Regions from separate parts of the Streptomyces sp. NPDC005438 genome, predicted to be linked through region 2. Evidence: predicted binding sites of a transcription regulator. Region 2 holds the regulator's gene; each other region holds the start of a gene.

Region 1 (7,873 bases), 480 kb from region 2:
ACCCATCGGACGCCCACCGAGGTGCTGCCGGCCGACCTGGGTACCGAGGAGGGCCTCCGGGCGGTGGAGCACCGGCTCTCCGACGCCGGGAGCCCGGTCGACGTACTCGTCAACAACGCCGGCTTCGGACTGCGTGACCGCTTCCTCCAGGCGTCGCTGGAGCAGGAGTTGACCATGCTGCGGGTGCACTGCGAGGCGGTGCTGCGGCTGACCACGGCGGCGGTGACCGGGATGCGGGAGCGCGGTCGGGGCGCCGTGGTCAACGTCGCCTCGGTGGCCGCCTTCGTGCCGCGCGGTACCTACGGGGCCAGCAAGGCCTGGGTGGCCCAGTTCACCCAGGGCGCGGCGGTGGACCTGGCCTCCGAGGGGGTACGGCTGATGGCGCTGTGCCCCGGGCTGGTGCGTACCGAGTTCCACCAGCGGGCCGGGATGGGCACCGAGGACGTACCGGGCTGGATGTGGCTGGACGCCGACCGGGTGGTGGACGCGGCGCTGCGCGACCTGGCCCGTGGCCGGACGCTGTCGGTGCCGGACCTGCGGTACAAGACCTTGGCCGGGGTGACCAAGCTGGTGCCCAGGGGGTGGCTGGGCCGGGTGTCCTCCCGCTCGACCGGGCGGTACGGGCCCAGGCGCGGCGACCGGACCACGACCGACTGACCCCCGGCGGCCCCCGACGACCGCGACGGCGCGGGGCCGCACATACGCCGAGGGCCCGGCCTCCGGGAGTGTTCCCCAGGGGCCGGGCCCTCGTGAGCGCGTCAGGTCAGCGCTGGTTCAGCGCTGGTTGAGCCTGCTCAGTGAGCGTGACCGTGGCCGGCGTCGCCCTCTTCCTCTTCCTTCTTCTCGACGACCAGGGTCTCGGTCGTCAGCAGCAGGGAGGCGATGGAGGCGGCGTTCTCCAGGGCGGAGCGGGTGACCTTCACCGGGTCGATGACGCCGGCCTTCACCAGGTCGCCGTACTCGCCGGTGGCGGCGTTGAAGCCCTCGCCCTTGGCCAGCTCCGAGACCTTGGAGGTGATGACGTAACCCTCCAGGCCGGCGTTCTCCGCGATCCAGCGCAGCGGCTCGACCACGGCGCGACGGACCACGGCGACACCGGTGGCCTCGTCGTCCTTCTTGTCCAGCGAGCCCTCCAGCACCTTGCCGGCGTGGACCAGGGCGGAGCCACCACCGGAGACGATGCCCTCCTCGACCGCGGCGCGGGTCGCGGAGATGGCGTCCTCCAGACGGTGCTTCTTCTCCTTCAGCTCGACCTCGGTGGCCGCGCCGACGCGGATCACGCAGACGCCACCGGCCAGCTTGGCCAGCCGCTCCTGCAGCTTCTCGCGGTCCCAGTCGGAGTCGGTGGCCTCGATCTCGCCCTTGATCTGGGCGACCCGGCCCTGGACGTCGTCGGACTTGCCGGCGCCGTCCACGATGGTGGTGTCGTCCTTGGTGACGGTGACCCGGCGGGCGGTGCCGAGCACCTCCAGGCCGGCCTGGTCGAGCTTGAGGCCGACCTCCTCGGCGATGACGGTGGCGCCGGTGAGGGTCGCCATGTCGCCGAGCATCGCCTTGCGGCGGTCACCGAAGCCGGGGGCCTTCACCGCGACGGCGTTGAAGGTGCCACGGATCTTGTTGACCACCAGGGTGGACAGGGCCTCGCCCTCGACGTCCTCGGCGATGATCAGCAGCGGCTTGGAGCTGCCGGCCTGGATGACCTTCTCCAGCAGGGGCAGCAGGTCCTGGATGGAGGAGATCTTGCCCTGGTGGATCAGGATGTACGGGTCGTCGAGGACGGCCTCCATCCGCTCCTGGTCGCTGACCATGTACGGGGAGAGGTAGCCCTTGTCGAAGGCCATGCCCTCGGTGAAGTCCAGCTCCAGGCCGAAGGTCTGGGACTCCTCGACGGTGATCACACCGTCCTTGCCGACCTTGTCCATGGCCTCGGCGATCAGCTCGCCGACCTGCTTGTCCTGGGCGGACAGCGCGGCGACGGCGGCGATGTCCTCCTTGGAGTCGATCGGCCGGGCGGTGGCCAGCAGCTCGTCGGAGACGGCCTTGACGGCGGCGTCGATGCCCTTCTTCAGGGCGGCGGGGGAGGCGCCGGCGGCGACGTTGCGCAGACCCTCGCGCACCAGGGCCTGGGCGAGCACGGTGGCGGTGGTGGTGCCGTCACCCGCGATGTCGTTGGTCTTGGTCGCCACCTCCTTCACCAGCTGGGCGCCGAGGTTCTCGTAGGGGTCCTCGACCTCCACCTCACGGGCGATGGTCACGCCGTCGTTGGTGATGGTGGGGGCACCGAACTTCTTGTCGATGACGACGTTGCGGCCCTTGGGGCCGATCGTCACCTTCACGGTGTCGGCGAGCTGGTTGACGCCGCGCTCCAAGGCGCGACGGGCGTCCTCGTCGAACTTCAGGATCTTCGCCATGGCTGGATGTCCCTCGTATTCCTTCGGTCCTGGGAAACGAACGACGCCCCAGGCCCCGGCTGTCTACGGATTCCCGTTCAGACGCGGGCCCAGGGCGCGTTCGGCAAGCGAACGAGTGGCTTACTTCTCGACGATCGCGAGCACGTCGCGGGCCGAGAGGACGAGGTACTCCTCGCCGCTGTACTTCACCTCGGTGCCGCCGTACTTGCTGTAGAGCACGATGTCGCCGACGGAGACGTCAAGCGGCAGGCGCTTGCCGTCCTCGAAACGGCCCGGGCCCACGGCCAGGACGGTGCCCTCCTGGGGCTTCTCCTTGGCGGTGTCCGGGATGACCAGGCCCGAGGCCGTGGTCTGCTCGGCGTCGAGCGGCTGGACCACGATGCGGTCCTCAAGCGGCTTGATGGCAACCTTGGAACTGGCGGTCGTCACGATCCGACCTCCCCCTTCGGAGATCTCACGGGGCTGAAATGTCTGGGGTGGCGACCTGGTGGATCCGTCGTCGCGGGTGCCGGATCCGCCTGTCGCGCGGTGATTGGCACTCTTCATTGGGGAGTGCCAACGCCGACATTATGCGTCGGTTAGCACTCCGTCAACTAGAGTGCCAACGAAGTGGCCCGGTGCGTCACTTCGACCGCACCCCGGAACGCCGCTGACCTGCGCCTCATCCCCTCAGGCCCCCTCGTGGGACGGCGCAAAAACCGCTTGGCCGCCCTCGCGGCGCCGCCTACGCTGACCCGGCCCGGGTGGCGCCACCCACCCCCGACGGCCGGCACCCACGCTCCCGCTCCCGGACGCGGTCGGCCGACACCCGGAAGTGAGGTCCACGTGGTCCAGGAACCCGGCCCCGCCGTGCTGTTGCTCACCGGCGTCATGGCCTCGGGCAAGTCCACCGTGGCGCAGGCCCTGGCCGAGCGGCTGCCCCGGTCGGTCCACCTACGCGGAGACGTCTTCCGCCGCATGATCGTCTCCGGCCGACAGGAGACCCTGCCCGAGGAGAACCCGGAGGCACTGGCCCAGCTGCGCACCCGTCACCGGCTGACCGCGACGGTGGCCGACGGGTACGCCCGCGAGGGGTGGACGGTGGTCGTCCAGGACGTCGTACTGGGCGGGGAGTTGAGCCACTTCGTGACCTCGGTGCGCACCCGTCCGCTGTACGTCGTGGTGCTGGCGCCCTCCCCCCGGGCGGTGCGCGCCCGGGAGGCCGGCCGGGCCAAGTCCGGGTACGGGGCGTGGACCGTCGAGGCGCTCGACCGGGCCCTGCGTACTGGTACACCGGACCTGGGCCTGTGGCTGGACACCTCCGACCAGTCCCCCGAGGAGACGGTCACCACGATCCTGGAACAGCTGCCCCACGCCCGCGTCGCCTGACCTCCGGGGCTCTGGGGCACGGGGCCCCGAGGCGCCGGAGCACGGGCCCCGGCGCCGGGCACGTCGGGCTCGTCAGAGGTAGTCCTCCAGCCGGGCGACCGCGAACCCCTGGTCGGTGGCCTCCTTGAGGATGCGGCGGATGGCCTGGGGCATGGTGCCGTTCCAGTCGCCGGGTCCCCGGAAGTGGGTGAGGATGATGTCGCCCGGGCGCAGCCTGTCGCCGTCGCGGTACTCCAGCCGGTCCGGGAACGCCTCCTCGCTCCACAGGGGCACCACCTCCACCCCACAGGAGGCGGCGACGTCGAGGGTCCGGCGGTCGTACGCCCCGAACGGGGGTCGGAAGAAGCGGGGGCGCTCCCCCAACTCCCGTTCCAGGTTGTCCTGTTGGTCACAGATCTCCCGCCGTTGCTGACGGGTGGAGAGGCGCGGCAGGTAGGGGTGGGTGAGGGTGTGGTTGTGGGCGGCCACCCCCTGTCGGCGCAGCGTGCGGAAGTACGGGTAGCCCCCGCCCACCTCGTCGTGGGTGAGGAAGGCGCTGATCGGGACGTCCAGGTCGGCCAGCATCCTGGACAGGGCGGGGCTCTGGTGGTCCCCGTCGTCCACGGTGATGAACACGACCTTCTCCCGGGTCGGGACCCGGGTGATCACCTTCGGGACGCGGTCCTCGCCGGGTGCGGCGCGGAAGCCGTGCGGGGTGTGGAGTCGGGGCTTGACGGCCGGCGGGGGCGGCGGCGTCAGGGGTGGGCGCGCCAACTTCCAGTGCTCGGCGGCCACTTGGCGGCGCCGGTGCTCGGCCAGGAGCCGCTCGGCGTAGTGGGTCAGGGAACGGGCGGGCGGGGCGTGGTCGGGGGGTCGGGGGTCGGCGCTCTCCACCGAGGAGCCTGGGTCGGCGCGGTCGCCCTCGCCGGGGGCGCGCTGCGGGTGCGGGTCGCCGCAGGCGGTGGCGGTCAGCGCCAGCAGCAGAGCGGCCACCGCCCCACGTACCGCGACCTGTCGGGAGTCGGGTGGGTGAGCGTCGCCCGGCTGACAGAGGGCGTCACCCCTTTTGTACGCCTGTCGTACAAATCGCATACCTCGGCATGGTTCCAGGGGGACCACGAGCCGTACGTCAGACACCCCGGCGCGGCGGCGGCATCCACCCGTTGGCCCACAATGGGCCGGTGAACGACCACCCTGACGCCCCTCTCGCGGCCCTGCTCTCCCCCGAGGGGCAGCGGCTGCTGGCACAGCTCCAGGACCACGACCCCGCCGAGGAGTTGACCCTCGCCACCCGGCTGCGGCGCGACCACCCTCCCGAGCTGGTGTCGGCCGCGCTGGGCCAGGCCCGACTGCGCCAGCGGGCCCGGGCGAAGTTCGGTGACCGGGACGCGGCCCGGATGTACTTCACCCCGAACGGGGTGGAGCAGGCGACCCGGGCCACCGTGGCCGCCCACCGCGCGGAGCGGTTCCGGGGGCTGGGCGTGACACGGGTCGCGGACCTGTGCTGTGGGGTCGGCGGCGACGCGGTGGCGCTGGCCCGGGCCGGGCTGAGGGTGCTGGCGGTGGACCAGGATCCGTTGACCTGCGCGGTGGCCCGGGCGAACGCCGAGGCGCTGGGGCTGGCGGACCTGATCGAGGTGCGGTGTGGGCGGGTGGAGGAGGTCGAACTCGCCGGCCAGGAGGCGCTGTTCGTTGATCCGGCCCGCCGGATCAACAGCTCAGCTCCGGCTCGGCGGATCAACAGTCCCGCTCCGGCCCGTGGGGGTGACGGCCCGGCTCCCGGCGGCGGAGGCGGCCGGGGCCACGGGGGTGGGCGGATCTTCGACCCGGAGGCCTACTCCCCGCCCCTGTCCTGGGCCGTCGAGGCGGCGCGCCGGGTCGGGGTGGCCGCGCTGAAGGTGGCGCCGGGCATCCCGCACGAGCTGGTGCCCGAGGAGGCCGAGGCGGAGTGGACCTCGGACCGGGGCGAGGTGAAGGAGGCGGTGCTGTGGTTCGGCACCGGAGCCCCGGGGACGGTGACGGCGACCGTACTGCCCTCGGGGGGCTCGCTGTCGGTGGCCGGGGGTGAGGCGGCTCTGGGCGTGCCCGAGGTGGGGCCGGTGGGGCGTTACCTGTACGAGCCGGACGGTGCGGTGGTACGCGCCCACCTGGTCGCGGCGGTCGCCGAGGAGGTGGGCGGCCGGCTGGTCGACCCGACCATCGCCTATGTGACCGGGGACGCGAGGGTGGAGAGCCGGTTCGCGACCGGGTACGAGATCACCGACGTACTGCCGTTCCACGTGAAGCGGCTGCGGGCGCTGCTGCGGGAACGTGAGGTGGGGTCGTTGACGGTGAAGAAGCGCGGCTCGGCGGTGTCGCCGGAGGAACTGCGCAAGAAGGTGCGGCCGAGCGGGCCGAACGCGGCGACGGTGTTCCTCACGCGGGTCGCGGGCGCCCCGACCATGCTGGTGGGGCGCCCGCTTCCCTGAGCGTTCCGCTCACCTGGCGTCGTCGCCCCCGAGGGAGGGGACCGTCGGGGGTGGCGCGAGCGGGCCAGGGTGGGGGTGGCGGATCGTTCTCCCCGCTGACGGGGAGGGGCCCTGGAAACGGGTGGAGCCCGGAGCCGGGGCCCTCGAAGAACGGTGGCGGCCCGGGGGCCGCGTGGGAGGCTCACCGTTCGGTCGTGGGGAGGTCGTAGGGACGGGGTGGGGTGTCGGTAGGCGCGTGGGGGTGGAACGGGACACCCGGCCGGCGTGGGTCAGGCCGGGTGTCCCGGGTTCGTGAGGGCGCCGAGGCGCCCTACGAGGGACGGCCGTTCACCCGGGTTTACCGGAAGGCGGCCTTGCCCAGCGGGCTCTTGTCGAAGGCGCTGAGGACACCGTTCTGCCACAGCTGGTCGACCTGGGAGATCTCGTTGGCGTCCGGCTGCGAGTTGGTGCAGGAGGTGCCGGGGCCGCCACCGGACATCAGCTCGCTACAGGGGCCCTCGTAGTGGTCGGGAAGGCCCAGGACGTGCCCGGTCTCGTGGGCGGTGACCCGGGTGGAGTCGTACTCCTGGTTCTGCGCGTAGTCCAGGAAGATGTAGCCGTGGCCGTGGCCGTCGGTGCTGGCGTAGGAGCCACGGGGGTCGTCGCCCTCGCGGTACTCGAAGTCGGCGTTGGCACCCTCCTGGAGGGTGACGTTGCTGACCGAGGAGTTCCAGATGTCCGTGCTGCGGGCGATCTGGGCGCTGAAGGTGGGCGCCTGGCTGGCGTCGTAGGTGACGGTGACGGCGGTGGCGCCCGGGTTGGCGGCGCGCTTGGCCTTCACCGACTTCCATACGGCCTCGAAGAAGGCCTTGTTGCCGGCCTCGTTCTCGCCGGTGTAGCTGGCGGTGGCGGACGGAGCCTTGTGGGGGGTCGCGTGGGGGGTGGTCGCGGAAGCGGTACCCGCGGTGAGTCCGGCGGCGGCGAGGCCGAGACCCAGGGTTACCGCAGCCGCGGAGGCGAGAGATCTCAAGGGAACTCCAACTCGTTGTCGGGGGCCCCACCGCCCCGCTCCGTCGAGCTGAGGGGGGTGGCTCAAGACGGCAGGACCCCTGCATGAATGCGCATACCGACGAGGAGAGTCTGTGACATGAGCGCGGATTGCGGACGATGCCGGTACGCGATAGCCCAAACGCATACCCGGAGAGTGACCGCTCACCAAGCTGAGAGCTACCACTCCCCTCCGCGCTCTGGCGACGCTGTCTGAGGTGCCGTTATGCTCCGCGGGTGGAGCTCGAAGTCAGGCATCTTCGCGCCCTGTGCGCGATCGCCGAATCGGGCAGTGTCCGTAAGGCAGCGCGTCAGCTGGGGATGACGCAGCCTTCCTTGACGACACAGCTCCGGCGAATAGAACAGGCAGTCGGTGGTGAGCTGTTCACTCGGGGACGCGAGGGGAGCAAGCCCACACCGTTGGGACGTTCCGTGCTGGGCCGTGCCCGGCCCATCGTGGCCGAGATGGACGCCCTGATGAACGAGGTCAGAGAGGCGGCCGGTCACGCCTCGGGGGGACAGAGACTCCGCGTCGGCAGCACCGGCAGCCGTACGCTCTCCCGCTGGCTGCGCCGTCTGCACGAGCGCCTGCCGGAGACCGACACCACCATCCACATCGAC
Region 2 (7,873 bases):
GGCTCAGCGTCTCCTCGGCCTGGAGGTAGCGGTCGGCGTGGACGTCGTCGTCGGTGGGGGGCACCTCCCCGCGACGGATCCGCCGGGCCAGCTGAGTGCCCTCCTCGACGATCAGGGCGTAGGCGGAGACGTGGTCGACGCCGGTCTCCAGCACGGTGTCCAGGCTGGCCTGCCAGTCCTGTTCGGTCTCCCCGGGGGCGCCGTAGATCAGGTCGAGGTTGACGTGGGCGAAGCCCGCCTCCCGTGCCTCGGCCACACAGCGTTCCGGCCGCCCGGGGGTGTGGGTCCGGTCGAGTACGGCCAGTACGTGGCGGCGGGCGGACTGCATCCCGAAGGAGATCCGGTTGAAGCCGGCCTCCCGAAGGCCGGTCAGATAGCGGGGGCCCACCGTCTCGGGGTTGGCCTCGGTGGTGATCTCCACGTCCTCGGCGAAGCCGAACTCACAGCGGATCGCCTCCAGCATCCGGCCCAGGTCCTCGGGGGGCAGCAGGGTGGGGGTACCGCCCCCGACGAACACGGTCTCCACCCGCCTCGGGTCGTCGCCCAGCACCTTGCGGGCCAGCCGGACCTCCTCCACCAGGGTCGCGGCGTAGGTGTCCCGGGAGGCGACCACCGTGCCGTCCCGGTCGCGGAGTTCCTCGGCGGTGTAGGTGTTGAAGTCGCAGTAGCCGCAGCGGGTCACGCAGTACGGGACGTGCAGGTAGAAGGCCAGGGGCCGTCGCGCGGCGTCCACGAGCGCGGAGGCTGGCAGCGAACCGTCGGCGGGCACGGGCTCGCCGTCGGGCAGGGCGGAGGGGGACATGGGCACCATTGTCCGCCATCCCCACCGGGGCCCGTAGCCCGGCCGGACCCCTGGCTCAGGGGCCGTTCGGGCCGCCGACCGTCACATGGTCGATCAGCTGCTCCACCCGCCCCAGCAGCTCCGGTTCCAGGTCACGGAAACTGCGCACCGACCCCAGGATCCGCTTCCAGGCGGCGCCGGTGTTCTCCGGCCAGCCCAGGGCACGGCAGACCCCGGTCTTCCAGTCCTGGCCGCGCGGGACGGTGGGCCAGGAGGCGATGCCCAGCGAGGAGGGTTTCACCGCCTGCCAGATGTCGATGTAGGGGTGGCCGACCACCAGCACGTGGGCGTCGGTGACCTCGGCCGCGATCCGTGACTCCTTGGAGCCGGGCACCAGGTGGTCCACCAGCACGCCCAGCCGGGCCTCGGCGGAGGGGCCGAACTCGGCGACCACGGTGGGCAGGTGGTCCACTCCCTCCAGGTACTCCACGACCACGCCCTCCACCCGCAGGTCGTCGCCCCACACCTTCTCCACCAGCTCGGCGTCGTGCCGCCCCTCCACATAGATCCGTCCGGCCCGGGCCACCCGGGCCGGCGCGTCCGGCACCGCCAGGGAGCCGCTGGCGGTACGGCGGGGGCCGGTCTCCCTCGGCGCCGAAGAGGGGCGGACCAGGGTGACCTCGCGTCCCTCCAGCAGGAATCCGCGCGGTTCCAGGGGGAAGACGCGGTGGGCGCCGAAGCGGTCCTCCAGGGTGACGGTCAACCCCTCGGCGGTCTTCTCGCAGCGGACGACCGCGCCGCAGAAGCCGGTGGTCACCTCCTCCACCACCAGGTCGGGTTCGGCGGGCACCTCGGGCACCGGCCGCCGCTTCTTCCACGGCGGGGTCAGGTCGGGACCGTACTGTCGGCTGCGCATGGGAGGCATTCTCCCCCGAGCCCCACCCACGAGCGCGGCCAACCTCCGGTGGCGGGGCCGGTGTTGGGGGGCGCGGTGCCGGGCCCGGGGGCTCAGTCGCCGAAACGGCCGGCGAGCGTACGCCGCTGCGCGGCCACGAAGGGGGCGTCCACCACCGCGCCGTGGCCCGGTACGTAGCGGGCGTCGGGGCCGCCCAGGGCCAGCAGCCGGTCCAGGGTCCCGGGCCAGCTGGTGCCGTGGGCGTCCGGCCCGGCCTGGGGCTCCCCGGACTCCTCCACCAGGTCGCCGCAGAACACCACCGGGGGGTGCCCGCCCTCGCCCGGCACCAGGACGACGAGGTCGTGGGCGGTGTGCGCCGGCCCCAGGTACGCCAGTACCACCCGGCGGTCACCCAGGGACACGGCCAGTTCCCCCTCGACCGGGAGCGCCGGTGGGGGAGGCGCCGCGCAGGCCTCGGCCGCCAGTCGCGCGTCCAGGCCGTGGCACACCGCGTCCTCCCGCAACCCCTCGGGGTCACCGTGGACGCGGTCCTCCAGACCGGCCGCCCCGTACAGCCGCGCCTCGGGGAAGGCGCCGGCCCCCAGCACGTGGTCGAAGTGCGGGTGGGTGAGCACCAGGTGGGTCACCGGGCACCCGAAGCGCGCCTCCACCTCACGTCGTACGGCCGCGCCCTCGTCCAGGCTGGCACCGGCGTCCACCACCAGCACCCCCTCAGGGCCGGCGACAGCGCCCACGGTGGCGTCCCAGCCGGGCAGCCTCCTGCGGGCCACCCCGGGCGCCAGCTCCTCCCACGCGCTGACCATGTCGGTGACGTTAGCGTCCTGGTCCGGTCACCGCCTAGGGGGTTTCCCCTGGATCGTGTCCGGTCAGCGGGTCGGTCACCGGTGCCGACGGCGCTCCGAGCACCCGCCACGGCGGGTGCTCGGAGAGTCCCGGGGGAGTGGGGGGCGGCACACCCTTGCCTCGGTCACGTACCTCCGCCGTACACTGGGCACGGCGATTTGGCACTCCCCAGCCCAGAGTGCCAACAGTCACCGGAACGTCGGACGGAGGTGCACCTTGCTGAGCGAACGCAGACTCGAGGTGCTGCGCGCCATCGTCCAGGACTACGTGGGCACGGAGGAGCCGGTCGGCTCCAAGGCACTCACCGAGCGGCACAACCTCCAGGTCTCCCCGGCGACCGTGCGCAACGACATGGCGGCCCTGGAGGAGGACGGGTACATCGCCCAGCCCCACACCAGCGCCGGGCGCATCCCGACCGACAAGGGGTACCGCCTCTTCGTCGACAAGCTGGCCGGAGTCAAGCCGCTGTCCTCCGCCGAGCGCCGGGCCATCCAGAACTTCCTGGTGGGCGCGGTCGACCTGGACGACGTGGTGGGCCGTACGGTTCGGCTGCTGGCGCAGCTGACCCGGCAGGTGGCGGTGGTGCAGTACCCGTCGCTGACCCGTTCCACGGTGCGCCACGTGGAGCTGCTGTCGCTGGCCCCGGCCCGGCTGATGCTGGTGCTGATCACCGACACCGGGCGGGTGGAGCAGCGGCTCGTGGACTGCCCGACCCCGCTCGCCGAGGCCACCGTCGCGGACCTGCGGGCCCGGCTCAACAGCTGCGCGGCCGGCCAGCGGTTCACCGACGTTCCCCAGTTGGTGCGCGACCTCCCCGAGGGGTTCGACGCCGAGGACCGGAGCGCGGTCTCGGCCGTGCTGGCGACCCTGCTGGACACCCTGGTCGAGGAGACCGAGGAACGGTTGATGATCGGCGGCACCGCCAACCTCACCCGTTTCGGACAGGACTTCCCGTTGACCATCCGCCCGGTGCTGGAGGCACTGGAGGAGCAGGTGGTCCTGCTGAAGCTGCTGGGGGAGGCCACCGACTCCGGTATGACGGTGCGCATCGGGCATGAGAACGATCACGAGGGGCTCAGTTCCACATCGGTCGTTTCCGTCGGCTACGGTTCGGGCGACGAGGCGGTCGCCAAACTCGGAGTGGTGGGACCGACCAGGATGGACTACCCCGGAACGATGGGAGCGGTACGCGCAGTGGCACGTTACGTCGGACAGATCCTCGCGGAGTCATAAGTGGCGACGGACTACTACGCGGTGCTCGGAGTCGGCCGGGACGCCTCACAGGACGAGATCAAGAAGGCGTTCCGCCGTCTCGCCCGTGAGCTGCACCCGGACGTGAACCCGGACCCCAAGACCCAGGACCGGTTCAAGGAGATCAACACCGCCTACGAGGTGCTCTCCGACCCGCAGAAGAAGCAGGTCTACGACCTGGGCGGGGACCCGGCCGCCGGTGCCGGCGGTGCCGGTTTCGGCGGAGGCTTCGGCAACTTCTCCGACATCATGGACGCCTTCTTCGGAACGGCCTCCCAGCGCGGCCCCCGGTCCCGTACCCGTCGGGGCCAGGACGCCATGATCCGGTTGGACATCGAGCTGGAGGAGGCGGCGTTCGGCACCACCAAGGACATCCAGGTCGACACCGCCATCGTGTGCACCACCTGTTCCGGTGAGGGCGCCGCCCCGGGCACCTCGGCCCAGACCTGCGACATGTGCCGCGGCCGGGGCGAGGTCTCCCAGGTGACCCGCTCCTTCCTGGGCCAGGTCATGACCTCCCGGCCCTGCCCCCAGTGCCAGGGCTTCGGCACCGTGGTGCCCACCCCCTGCCAGGAGTGCGCGGGCGACGGCCGTATCCGGTCCCGTCGGGGGCTGACGGTGAAGATCCCCGCCGGTGTGGACAACGGCACCCGCATCCAGCTCGCCGGCGAGGGCGAGGTGGGCCCCGGAGGCGGCCCGGCCGGTGACCTGTACGTGGAGATCCACGAGGCGCCGCACTCGACCTTCCAGCGGCGTGGGGACGACCTGCACTGCACGGTCACCATCCCGATGACGGCGGCGGCCCTGGGCACCCAGGTGTCCCTGGAGACCCTGGACGGCCGGGAGGACATCGACATCCGTCCGGGCACCCAGTCCGGCCAGTCCATCCCGCTGCACGAGCGCGGTGTGACCCACCTGCGCGGCGGCGGCCGGGGGCAGCTGATCGTGCACGTGGAGGTCACCACCCCCGGCAAGCTGGACGCCGAGCAGGAGGAACTGCTGCGCCGGCTGGCCAAGTTGCGCGGCGAGGAGCGGCCGGTGGGCCAGTTCCAGCCCGGTCAGCAGGGGCTGTTCTCCCGCCTGAAGGACGCCTTCAACGGACGGTGACGGTGAGGGGTCCACATCCGGGCGTACGGGATGTGGACCCTGTGGTGGTCCATCCCCACTTTCCCCACGGACTGGTGACTTCCGCCCCCTCAGCACGGCGCCGTGTCGTCTATACACTCGGGAGCCATGTCGCCACCACTCGCCTCCTTCGCGCAGCTGACGGAACACCCGATCGTCCAGGCGCCGATGGCGGGTGGTGTCTCCACGCCCGCGTTGGTGGCGGCGGTGAGCGAGGCCGGAGGGCTGGGTTCGCTGGCGGCCGGCTACAAGACGCCGGAGGCGATGTACGAGGAGATCCGTGCCGTCCGCAGGCTGACCCGGCGCCCCTTCGGCGTCAACCTCTTCCTGCCGCAGCCGGACAACGCCGACGCTGCGGCCCTGTCGGTCTACCGGGACCAACTGGCCGGCGAGGCCGCCTGGTACGAGACCCGGCTCGGTGACGTCGACCTGGGCACCGACGACGCCTACGACGGCAAGCTGGCCATCCTCTACGCCGACCCGGTACCCCTGGTCTCGTTCACCTTCGGCTGCCCCAGCGCCAACGTACTCAGCCGCTTCCGACGGATGGGCACCCTCACCGTGGTCACCGTGACCACGGTGGCGGAGGCGAGGGCGGCCGAGCAGGCCGGCGCGGACGCGGTGTGCGCCCAGGGGGTGGAGGCCGGTGGCCACCAGTCCAGCCACCGTGACGACCCCCAACAGGACGGCAACAGCGCCCAGTTGGGGCTGCTGACCCTGCTGGGGCGGCTACGGGAGGCGGTGGCGCTGCCCCTGGTGGCGGCCGGTGGGCTGATGACCGGGTCGCAGATCGCCGGGGCGCTGGTGGCCGGCGCCCAGGCCGCCCAGTTGGGCACGGCCTTCCTGGCCTGCCCCGAGTCCGGTGCCTCGCCGTTGCACAAGCGGGCCCTGTCCGACCCGCTCTACACCCACACCGCGCTGACCCGGGCGTTCAGCGGCCGGCCGGCCCGTGGCCTGGTCAACCGCTTCGTACGGGAGCACGGACCGTACGCCCCGGCCGCCTTCCCCCAGGTCCACTACCTCACCGCCGGTCTGCGCAAGGCGGCGGCGCAGGCGGGCGACGCGCAGGGGATGGCCCTGTGGGCGGGGCAGGGGCACCGCCTGGTGCGGGAGATGCCGGCGGCCGAACTGATGGCGACGCTCACCGGTGAGATCTCCCTGGCCCGTGAGCGGTTGGCCGGCTGAACGACCCGTCGGCCTCGGGGGTGTGAGGGCCGGTAGCATCCTGTCATGCCTGGAGAAGCTCAGACCGACTGCCTGTTCTGCAAGATCGTCGCCGGCGAGGTGCCGGCCACCGTGGTGCGGGAGACCGACACCACCCTGGCGTTCAGGGACATCAACCCACAGGCGCCCACCCACGTCCTGGTGATCCCCCGCGCCCACTACCCGGACGCCGCCTCCCTGGCGAACGAGGCGCCCGAGCTGGCCGCCCAGATCCTGAGCGAGGCCGGGGCGGTGGCCGAACAGGAGAAGGTCGCCGTACAGGAGGGCGGGCCCGGCACCGGGTACCGCGTCATCTTCAACACCGGCGCCGGCGCCGGCCAGACGGTCTTCCACGTGCACGCCCACGTGCTGGGTGGCCGTGGCCTCAACTGGCCCCCTGGCTGACGGTCGATGTCCGTACGGGAGTTGGTGGTGCTGGGCACCGCCAGCCAGGTCCCCACCCGCCACCGCAACCACAACGGCTACGTACTGCTGTGGGACGGGGAGGGGCTGCTGTTCGACCCCGGGGAGGGCACCCAGCGGCAGATGCTGCGCGCCCGGGTGGCCGCGCACGACCTCAACCGGCTGTGCGTCACCCACTTCCACGGGGACCACTCGCTGGGCCTGGCCGGGGTGATCCAACGGATCAACCTGGACCGGGTGCCCCACCCGGTCCAGGCCCACTACCCGGCCAGCGGGCAGCGGTACTTCACACGGCTGCGGTACGCCACGGCGTACCGGGAGACCGTGGGCGTCACCGAGCGGCCCGTCCACGAGTCCGGCGTCCTGGAGGCCACCCCCGGCTACACCCTCAGCGCCCGGAAGCTGTCCCATCCGGTGGAGGCCTTCGGCTACCGGCTGGTGGAGCCGGACAGCCGGCGGATGCTGCCCGAGCGGCTGGCCGAGGCCGGTATCCGGGGGCCGGACATCGGCCGCCTCCAGCGCGAGGGACAGGTACGGGGCGTCAGCCTGGAACAGGTCAGCGCCCCCCGGCCGGGACAGCGCTTCGCCTTCGTGATGGACACCCGGCTGTGCCCGGCGGTGTACGAACTCGCCGAGGGCTGCGACCTGTTGGTGATCGAGTCGACCTTCCTGGACGCGGACCTGCGGCTCGCCGAGGACCACGGGCACCTCACCGCCGGACAGGCCGGCCGGGTGGCCGCCGAGTGCGGGGTGCGGCACCTGGTGCTGACCCACTTCAGCCAGCGCTACCAGGACGTCGACCAGCCGGGGGAGGCCAGCCCCTTCGCCCGGCAGGCCCGGGCCGCCGGCTACCGGGGCGAGCTGACCGTGGCCCGGGACCTGGCACGGGTGCCGGTGCCCAAACGGACCTGAGGCCGGGTCAGAAACCCAGCTTGCGCAGCTGCTTGGGGTCCCGCTGCCAGTCCTTGGCCACCTTCACGTGCAGGTCCAGGTAGACCGGGGTGCCCAGCAGGGCCTCGATCTGCTGACGGGACTTCACACCGACCTGCTTCAGCCGCTGCCCCTTGGGCCCGATCACGATGCCCTTCTGGCTCGGCCGCTCGATGAAGACGTTGGCGTGGATGTCCAGCAACGGCTTCTCCGCCGGCCGGTCCGGTCGGGGCAGCATCTCCTCGACCACCACCGCGATGGAGTGCGGCAGCTCGTCCCGTACTCCCTCCAGGGCGGCCTCCCGGATCAGTTCGGCCACCATCACCTGCTCCGGCTCGTCGGTCAGCTCCCCGTCCGGGTAGAGCGGCGGACCCTCCGGCAGCATGGCGGTCAGCAGGTCA
Region 3 (7,873 bases), 570 kb from region 2:
GGCGAGGGAGGCCCCGCAGAGCGTGGTGACGGGGAACCGGAGCGCCGACTGCGCCTGGTGGCTGTCACCTCCTGCCCCACGGGGATCGCCCACACCTACATGGCCGCCGAGGCCCTGAGCCGGGCCGCGACGGAGGCCGGACACCACCTGGACGTGGAGCCGCAGGGATCCGGGGGCTTCACCCCGCTCGACCCCGAGGTGGTGGCCGCGGCGGACGGGGTGATCCTCGCCCACGACGTGGAGGTCAGGGACCGGCAGCGGTTCGCCGGCAAACCGACCGTCGAGGTGGGGGTGAAGGCGGCCATCAACCGCCCCGAGTCGCTGGTGGCCGAACTGGGCGCCCTCGTCGCGGCGGCGCCGGAGACCGGGGTGGCACCGGCGGGCACCGCCTCCGGGGAACCCCCACCGATGGAGCGTTCCGGGCGCCCCGGCGAGGGGTACGCCAGCCAACTGCGGGTCTGGCTGATGACCGGGGTCAGCCACATGGTGCCCTTCGTCGCGGCGGGCGGACTGCTGATCGCCCTGGCCTTCGCCATGGGCGGATACGAGATCAACGAGGCGCCCTCGGTCGCCAAACACTTCGGTTGGGGCGAACTGACCAGCTGGGCCGCGCTGTTCTTCCAGACCGGCGACCTGGCCTTCGGCTTCCTGATTCCGGTGCTCGCCGGCTACATCGCGTACGGCATGGCGGACCGCCCGGGGCTGGTGCCGGGGTTCGTGGGTGGGGCGATCGCCACCACCGTCGACGCCGGTTTCCTCGGAGGACTGGCGGCCGGCCTGTTGGCCGGGGCGGTCGTGCGCGTGATCCAACGGGTGTCGGTGCCCGCCGCGCTGCGCGGTGTGATGCCCGTCGCGGTGATCCCCCTGTTGTCCTCGGCCGTCGTCGGACTGTTGATGTTCGTCGTGGTGGGCAAGCCCATCGCCCGTGCCCAGCGGGGGATGACCGACTGGCTGGGGGACCTCACCGGCACCAACGCGCTGCTGCTCGGCGCCCTGTTGGGCATGATGATGTGCTTCGACCTCGGCGGTCCCGTGAACAAGGTCGCCTACGCCTTCGCCACCGGCCAGGTGGCCTCGGCAGACCCCGGCGAGGGCGCTCTCCAGGTGATGGCCGCCGTGATGGCGGCGGGCATGGTGCCGCCCCTCGCGATGGCCCTGGCCTCGACGGTGCGGAGCGCCCTGTTCACCCCCGCCGAGCGGGAGAACGGCAAGGCCGCCTGGGTGCTGGGCGCCTCGTTCATCACCGAGGGGGCCATTCCCTTCGCGGCCAGCGACCCGCTGCGGGTGATCCCGTCCACCATGGTGGGGGGAGCCGTGACCGGGGGACTGACCATGGCCTTCGGCTGCACCCTCCGGGCGCCCCACGGAGGGGTCTTCGTCCTGCCCCTGATGGGTTCGCCACTGCTGTGCCTGCTGGCCATCGGGCTGGGCACGCTGGTCGCGGCGGCCCTGGTGGTACCGCTCAAGCAGTCGCGGCTCACCGGGGAACGGCACCGGCAGCGCGGGGGCCGGCCGGCCGACGAGGCGAACTCGTCCACCGGCACGGTCTGAGCGGCCGGCGGGCCGCCCGTACCCTGGGCCCATGAGCGAACGCGCCGACCCCGAGGAAGCCCCGGACACCGAGGGCGCCACGAGACCGGAGGCCGAACCCGAGCCGGAATCCGCGACCGGGGCCACGGCGCCCCCTCGCGCCGGCCTGGTCTTCGACGATCCGCTGAGCCAACAGGCCTCGGACGACCAGGACTTCGGCTGGGGAGAACGTCCCACCCACGACAGTGCGGCGGACCTGGCGCGCTTCCTCCACGACCGCCCGCCGCACCACCTGTGAGCCGGCCCTACTTCTGAGGTGGTACGCCTCCGCCACCCGGCGAGGACGACACGGTGTCGTCGGCCGTCTCCACCGCCTGCGGCTGACGCTGGCCCACCAGGTGATCCCGGATCTCGGTGAGCAACTCCACCTCGGTGGGCGCCAGCGGCTCCGGCGGCGACATGGCGGCCCTGCGCTCCTTGTACTTGTTCATCGGCATGATCATGAGGAAGTAGACGACGGCCGCCGTGCACAGGAAGGTGATCGAGGCACTGAGCACCGGGCCCCACTTCAGGGTCACCTCGGCCACACCGTCGGACTTGCCGCAGCCGCGCAAGCAGAGTTCGTACCCGTCCAGGTCCTTGGTGCCGATCGCACCGACCAGGGGATTGATCAGTCCGTTGACCACCGCGTCGACGATCTTGCTGAACGCGGTGCCGACCACGACGGCCACCGCCAGCTCGACCACGTTGCCCCGCAACAGGAATTCCCTGAAGCCGGACCACACGCTGGGCTTCTCCTCGCTCACTGGGCTGCCTCTCCCTGTGCGGATACACGTTCAGCGGAACGTTGCCTGAGGCCGGCCGGAATTGTCCAGCCGCGACCATCGCACCGTTCGACCCCCTCGAACATCCGGCACCGTCCTCGCGGTGGACGCACCGCCCCCGGTACCGGTGCTCAGTCCTGGGCGCACGCACCACGGTCACCTCCCGCCCTGCCCGGGTGGCCGTCCTGCCGCCAGCCGTCGACGGCGAGGGTGGCCGTGACCCCGGTGGACAGGGCCAGTCCGGCCACCACCCAGCCACGCCAGGCCCGTTGCCCACGGCGGTGCGCCCGCCGTGACCGGTGGCGGCCCGCCCCGACGCGTACCGCCGCGAACTCCGGCACCGCACGGGACGGTGGGGGTGCCGGGCTGAACCTCGAAGGGGGTGAACTCGGGTCGCTGGCCGAACTGTTGAGCCCGTGCGGTGCCCTCCCGGGACGGTTCACCCCCGGAGGTGCGACGTCGGTGGCGTGCCCGCCTCCGGGGGTGCCGTCGGGCGGGGACGCCGATCCGGGGCGCCCCCGTGGCCCCGTACTCGTGGTGGGGCGCTGCCCGCCAGGGGGCCGGGAACCACCAGGGGGCGGCGAACCGTCGGGGTGCCAGGGTCGGCCGGGGTGGCCGTGCGGGCTGGGGGAGGGGCGAGGCGGGGCCTGGTGCGGTCGGGGGTGGGGAGGGGTTCCGTGTCGTGGCGGAGCCGGTGGCTGGCCCGGCCGTGGGCCGGGTCCTCCCCTCGGGGCGGTGCCTCTGGGCGGGCGCCCGGGGTGGCCGGCCTCCCCGGTCCGAGGGCGCGGGCCAGTCGGTGAAGTGGTCTGCCAGGTGGGGGAGTCGGGGTGGTGAGCCATGGGGCATCCGTCCTGGGCGGGGAAGCGCGGTGGGTGGTTGACGGAGGATCCGTGACCCGTTGACGAACCGCCACGGCCCCCGTACGCACACCTTGCCCGCGATCACCAGATCCCGCTGAGGCCTGTGGACAACTCGCCGGTTGTGGATAACCCCGGCCGAACCCAGGGCAGGCCCCTCCGTCCGTAGGCGCACCGGGACGCTGACGGGCCGCCGGGTGACTGACCGTCAGGGCAGGGTTTCCCTCTGGGAGCCGGAAGCTCGTGGAGGTCAAGTTCCTTGCCGCGTGAGGGGGTTGACGGCAGGACAGCTGGTACGGGCCCGGCGCGCCACATCTCGTGTCGGCAACCGCGCGTACCCCACCGGAGCGGTGCCGTTCGCCCGCTCCCGTACCGCGAAACCGGTGGGGGCCCGACCGGGGTCGAAGGCCCGTCCGACCCACGCCGCCCCCGCAGGAGAGCTGACGGCTGATCCGCACCGTACGGCGGCGCCGGGCTCTGCACTGGCCGCCGTACGGAGCGGGGCCGGGGCAGCCGATGTTCGGCCGCCCCGGCCCCGAGGCTCGTGACAGCAACCGCTACGGCAGGGGAAACCCGGTGTCCATACCCCCCAGGGCGTCGGCGCAGCCACAGGAACGTTCACCGGGCAGTTGGCCCACGGCGTCGAAGAGAACCCCGCGCAGCCGGTCGACGTTCTGCGAGAAGACCCTCATGACCTCCTCGTGGGAGACCCCCTCGCCCGTCTCGGCACCCGCGTCCAGGTCGGTGACCAGGGAGATCGCGGAGTAGCACAGGCCGAGTTCCCGAGCCAGCACCGCCTCGGGGTGCCCGGTCATCCCGACCACCGACCAGCCCTGTGCCGCGTGCCAGAGGGACTCGGCGCGGGTGGAGAAGCGGGGGCCCTCGACGACCACCAGGGTGCCGCCGTCCACGGCCGCCCAGTCCTGGCCGGCGGCGGCCTTGAGGACGGTGCGGCGACCGGTCTCGCAGTAGGGGTCGGCGAAGGTGGCGTGGGCCACCTTGGGCACCGTGCCGTCGGGGAGGGGTTCGCCGTCGAAGTAGGTCTGCACACGGGACTTGGTGCGGTCCACCAACTGGTCGGGCACCAGCAGGGTGCCGGGCCCGTGCTCCGGGCGCAGTCCGCCCACGGCGCAGGGGGCGAGCACCTGGCGTACGCCCACCGAGCGCAGGGCCCAGAGGTTGGCGCGGTAGTTGATGCGGTGCGGCGGCAGGTGGTGCCCCCGCCCGTGCCGGGGCAGGAAGGCGACCCTCCGGCCGGACACCTCGCCCAGGAACAGCACGTCGCTGGGGTCGCCGTACGGCGTCTCGACCTGGACCTCGGTCACGTCGTCGAGGAAGGAGTAGAAGCCGGAACCACCGATGACGCCGATCTCCGCGTGACCGTCGGTCGGTGACTGTGCCTGCCTGGCCTGACTGCCCTGTTCGCTCATGGGCTCACCCTACGAGGAGCCCTCCGCCACCGGCAGGGGCTCGGCCCACCCGATCGCTGACCGCGCGGTGGTTCCCACGAACCCGGGCGCCCCACCGCCGAGGGCGGCGGGGCGGGGTCGGATCAGGCGGAGGTCGAGGCCGGGGTCTTGCCGCCGGAGTCCTTGGAAGCCGAGGAGCCCGAGGAACCGGACGAATCGGAGGAGGACTTGCCGCTGTCCGAGGAGGAGCTCTCGCTCTTGGCCGAGGAGCTGGAGTCCTTCGATTCCTTGGAGTCCTTGGAGGCGGAGGGCGCCGAGGAACCGGACGAGCTGGAGCCGCTGCGGCTGTCGTTGCGGTAGAACCCGGAGCCCTTGAACACGATGCCGACCGCGGAGAACACCTTCTTCAGGCGGCCCTGGCAGGCGGGGCACTCGGTCAGCGAGTCCTCGGTGAACTTCTGCACCACCTCAAGGCCCTCGCCGCACTCGGTGCACTGGTACTGGTAGGTCGGCACTTTTCCCTCCTGGCACTCTTCCCTTGGGAGTGCTAACGACGACCTATCGTGCAGTATTTCCGGCCCGTAGTCCACCGCCGCGGGGCCGGTACGACATGGCTCACACCCCGGACCTGCCACGTCGGACGGGCTGGGGGAGAGGGGGCCGCGCGGGTCGTGGCCGTCAGGCCGGGCCACTGGCCGTACTGCCCCCGGTGCCCAGCCAGCCGGCGAGCTTGCCGCCCCGGCCGACCGCGACCAGCCGGCGTTCGGCGGCGTCCCGAACCTGGTCGGTGGCGACCACCAGCAGTTCGTCCCCCTGCCGGAGCGCGGTGTCCACCTGGGGGACGAAGCTCGTGCCGTCCCGCACCACCAGGGTCACCGCCGACCCCGGGGGCAGCCGCAGTTCGCGCACCTCCACCCCGTGCATCCGCGAGCCCTCGGGGATGGCGACGGACAGCAGGTGACCACGGAGCCGTTCCAGCGGGGCGGACTCGATCTCCACGTCCATCGCGGCGCCCCGGGTGCTCAGATGGAGCCGGCGGGCGAGCCACGGCAGGGTGGGCCCCTGGAGCAGGGTGAACACCACCACCAGGACGAAGACGATGTTGAACACCCGGCTGCTGGACTCCACCTGGGCCACCACCGGGATGGTGGCCAGCACGATGGGCACCGCTCCTCGTAGCCCGGCCCAGGACAGCAGGGTCACGTCCCGCCAGGGCAGCCGGAACGGGGCCACGCTCAGCAGCACCGACAGCGGGCGGGCGACCAGGGTGAGGGCCAGGCCCACCACGATGGCCGGCCAGAAGTCGTCGGCCAGTTCGTGGGGGGACACCAGTAGGCCCAGCAGGACGAACAGGCCGATCTGCGCGATCCAGGCCAGCCCCTCGGCGAAGCCCCGGGTCGCCGGCCGGTGCGGCAGCTTGGCGTTGCCCAGGATCACCGCCGCGACGTACACGGCGAGGAAGCCGCTGCCGTGGGCGAGCGCGCCGCCGGAGTAGGCCAGCGTGCAGAAGGTGATCACCGCGATCGGGTAGAGGCCGGAGGCCGGCAGGGCGACCCTGCGCATGGACAGCTCGCCGAACTTGCCGACCGCGAACCCGACCAGCAGGCCGATCGCCAACTCCAGGGCGATCTCGCCGATCAGGACGTACCAGACGTGGGAGGTGTGCGCGGAGAAGGCGACGACCACGATCACCACGGGGGCGTCGTTGAACCCCGACTCGGCCTCCAGGACACCGGTCAGCCGGGACGGCAGCGGGACCCTGCGCAGCACCGAGAAGACCGCGGCGGCGTCGGTGGGGGACACCACCGCCCCCATGATCAGTGAGGTCTGCCAGTCCAGGCCGATGAGGTAGTGGGCCGCCGCGGCGGTCGCCCCGACACTGACCGCCACTCCGACGGTGGCCAGCGAGGCGGCCACCGGTACGGCGGTGCGGATGTGGCGCCACTGGGTGCCCAGCCCGCCCTCGGTGAGGATCACCACCAGGGCCGCGTACCCCAGGACGCGGGTGAGTTCGGCGTCGTCGAAGTTGAGGCCGAGGCCGTCCTGCCCGAGGGCGACACCGATGCCCAGGTAGATCAGCAGGCTGGGCAGTCCGCTACGACTGGAGACGCGCACCGCGGCCACGGCCACCAGCACCACCAGGGCGCTGATCAGCATCAGCACGTTCAGACGGTCGACACTCAGGGGCTGGTTCCTCTCGCTCGGCGAGCACGGGTGCTCACGGTGGCGGGCGGAGTCGTCGGGAGAGGCTGGAAATTTACCATCGCTTGAAAATCGGACTTCTCTGACGGCTGGCTGCGGGCACCCGGTGGCGTCGTCCTAAGGTGGCTTCAGCACGGACCCCGGTGCCCGGATGCTGGATCCGCCACGTCTCGAAGGACAGCGATGCCCGACAAGAAGCGTTCCCCTCGTACCCGAATCCTGGTGATCGTGGTCGTGTTGGTCCTCGTCGCGGGGATCGGGGGCGGAACCTTCTGGGGCATCAGCTCGGTGCGCGACTCCTTCCCGCAGACCACCGGCTCGCTACAGGTTGAGGGGCTGTCAGATCCCGTCACCGTCAAGCGGGACGGGAGCGGCGTGCCCCAGGTCTACGCCGACAACGCCAAGGACCTGTTCCTCGCCCAGGGGTACGTGCACGCGCAGGACCGCTTCTGGGAGATGGACGTACGACGGCACATGACGGCCGGTCGGCTCTCGGAGATGTTCGGTGAGGGGCAGGTGGAGACCGACGCCTTCCTGCGCACCCTCGGCTGGCGCAAGGTCGCCGAGCGCGAGTACGCCTCGCTGTCGGACTCCACCAAGCAGTACCTCAGGAGCTACGCGGCCGGGGTCAACGCCTACCTCGCCGACCACAAGGGCTCCGCCGCCTCCGTGGAGTACGCGGTGCTGGACCTCAGCAACGACTACGAGCCGGCCAAGTGGGCCCCCGCCGACTCCGTCGCCTGGCTCAAGGCCATGGCCTGGGACCTGCGCGGCAACATGCAACAGGAGATCGACCGCTCCCTGTTGACCAGCCGGCTCAGCGAGGACCAGGTCGAGGACCTCTACCCCTCGTACCCGTACGACCGGAACAAGCCGATCGTGCGGGAGGGCGGACTCAGGGCCGGCTCCAAGACCTTCGACCGCCAGGCCAAGGCACCCCGGGCCAACGGCGGCACCGTCGACGCCCAGCAGGCCGGCCAGCGGGTCAACAAGCAGCTGTCCAGGGTCAGTCAGGCCCTCGACAAGATCCCCGGCGGGCTGGGACCCAACG

The links. The regulator HrcA, encoded in region 2, represses chaperone genes, less so after heat shock. The targets are predictions, from matches to a motif close to TTNGCACTCNGNNNNNCNGAGTGCNAA.
Region 1: a site for HrcA is predicted at 2,990-3,016, ahead of groES (co-chaperone GroES). Genes of this name have one in related genera too.
Region 3: a site for HrcA is predicted at 5,145-5,171, ahead of ABZT14_RS01965 (FmdB family zinc ribbon protein). Genes of this name have one in related genera too.

The regions. Positions count from the first base shown of each region.
Region 1 covers NZ_JBEXEP010000001.1:576,667-584,539, reverse strand. Annotated here, with positions in the region: gene ABZT14_RS02470 (SDR family NAD(P)-dependent oxidoreductase) at 1-657, shown strand, start outside; gene groL (chaperonin GroEL) at 795-2,411, opposite strand; gene groES (co-chaperone GroES) at 2,532-2,840, opposite strand; gene ABZT14_RS02455 (AAA family ATPase) at 3,237-3,779, shown strand; gene ABZT14_RS02450 (polysaccharide deacetylase family protein) at 3,852-4,850, opposite strand; gene ABZT14_RS02445 (methyltransferase domain-containing protein) at 4,859-6,226, shown strand; gene snpA (snapalysin) at 6,564-7,235, opposite strand; gene ABZT14_RS02435 (LysR family transcriptional regulator) at 7,490-7,873, shown strand, end outside.
Region 2 covers NZ_JBEXEP010000001.1:1,058,368-1,066,240, forward strand. Annotated here, with positions in the region: gene hemW (radical SAM family heme chaperone HemW) at 1-802, opposite strand, end outside; gene ABZT14_RS04395 (DUF3097 domain-containing protein) at 858-1,697, opposite strand; gene ABZT14_RS04400 (MBL fold metallo-hydrolase) at 1,790-2,500, opposite strand; gene hrcA (heat-inducible transcriptional repressor HrcA) at 2,757-3,773, shown strand; gene dnaJ (molecular chaperone DnaJ) at 3,774-4,898, shown strand; gene ABZT14_RS04415 (nitronate monooxygenase) at 5,025-6,101, shown strand; gene ABZT14_RS04420 (histidine triad nucleotide-binding protein) at 6,147-6,524, shown strand; gene ABZT14_RS04425 (ribonuclease Z) at 6,531-7,454, shown strand; gene era (GTPase Era) at 7,462-7,873, opposite strand, start outside.
Region 3 covers NZ_JBEXEP010000001.1:487,928-495,800, forward strand. Annotated here, with positions in the region: gene ABZT14_RS01940 (fructose-specific PTS transporter subunit EIIC) at 1-1,551, shown strand, start outside; gene ABZT14_RS01945 (hypothetical protein) at 1,583-1,828, shown strand; gene mscL (large conductance mechanosensitive channel protein MscL) at 1,836-2,336, opposite strand; gene ABZT14_RS01955 (hypothetical protein) at 2,486-2,695, opposite strand; gene ABZT14_RS01960 (S-methyl-5'-thioadenosine phosphorylase) at 3,769-4,641, opposite strand; gene ABZT14_RS01965 (FmdB family zinc ribbon protein) at 4,764-5,135, opposite strand; gene ABZT14_RS01970 (potassium/proton antiporter) at 5,299-6,777, opposite strand; gene ABZT14_RS01975 (penicillin acylase family protein) at 7,006-7,873, shown strand, end outside.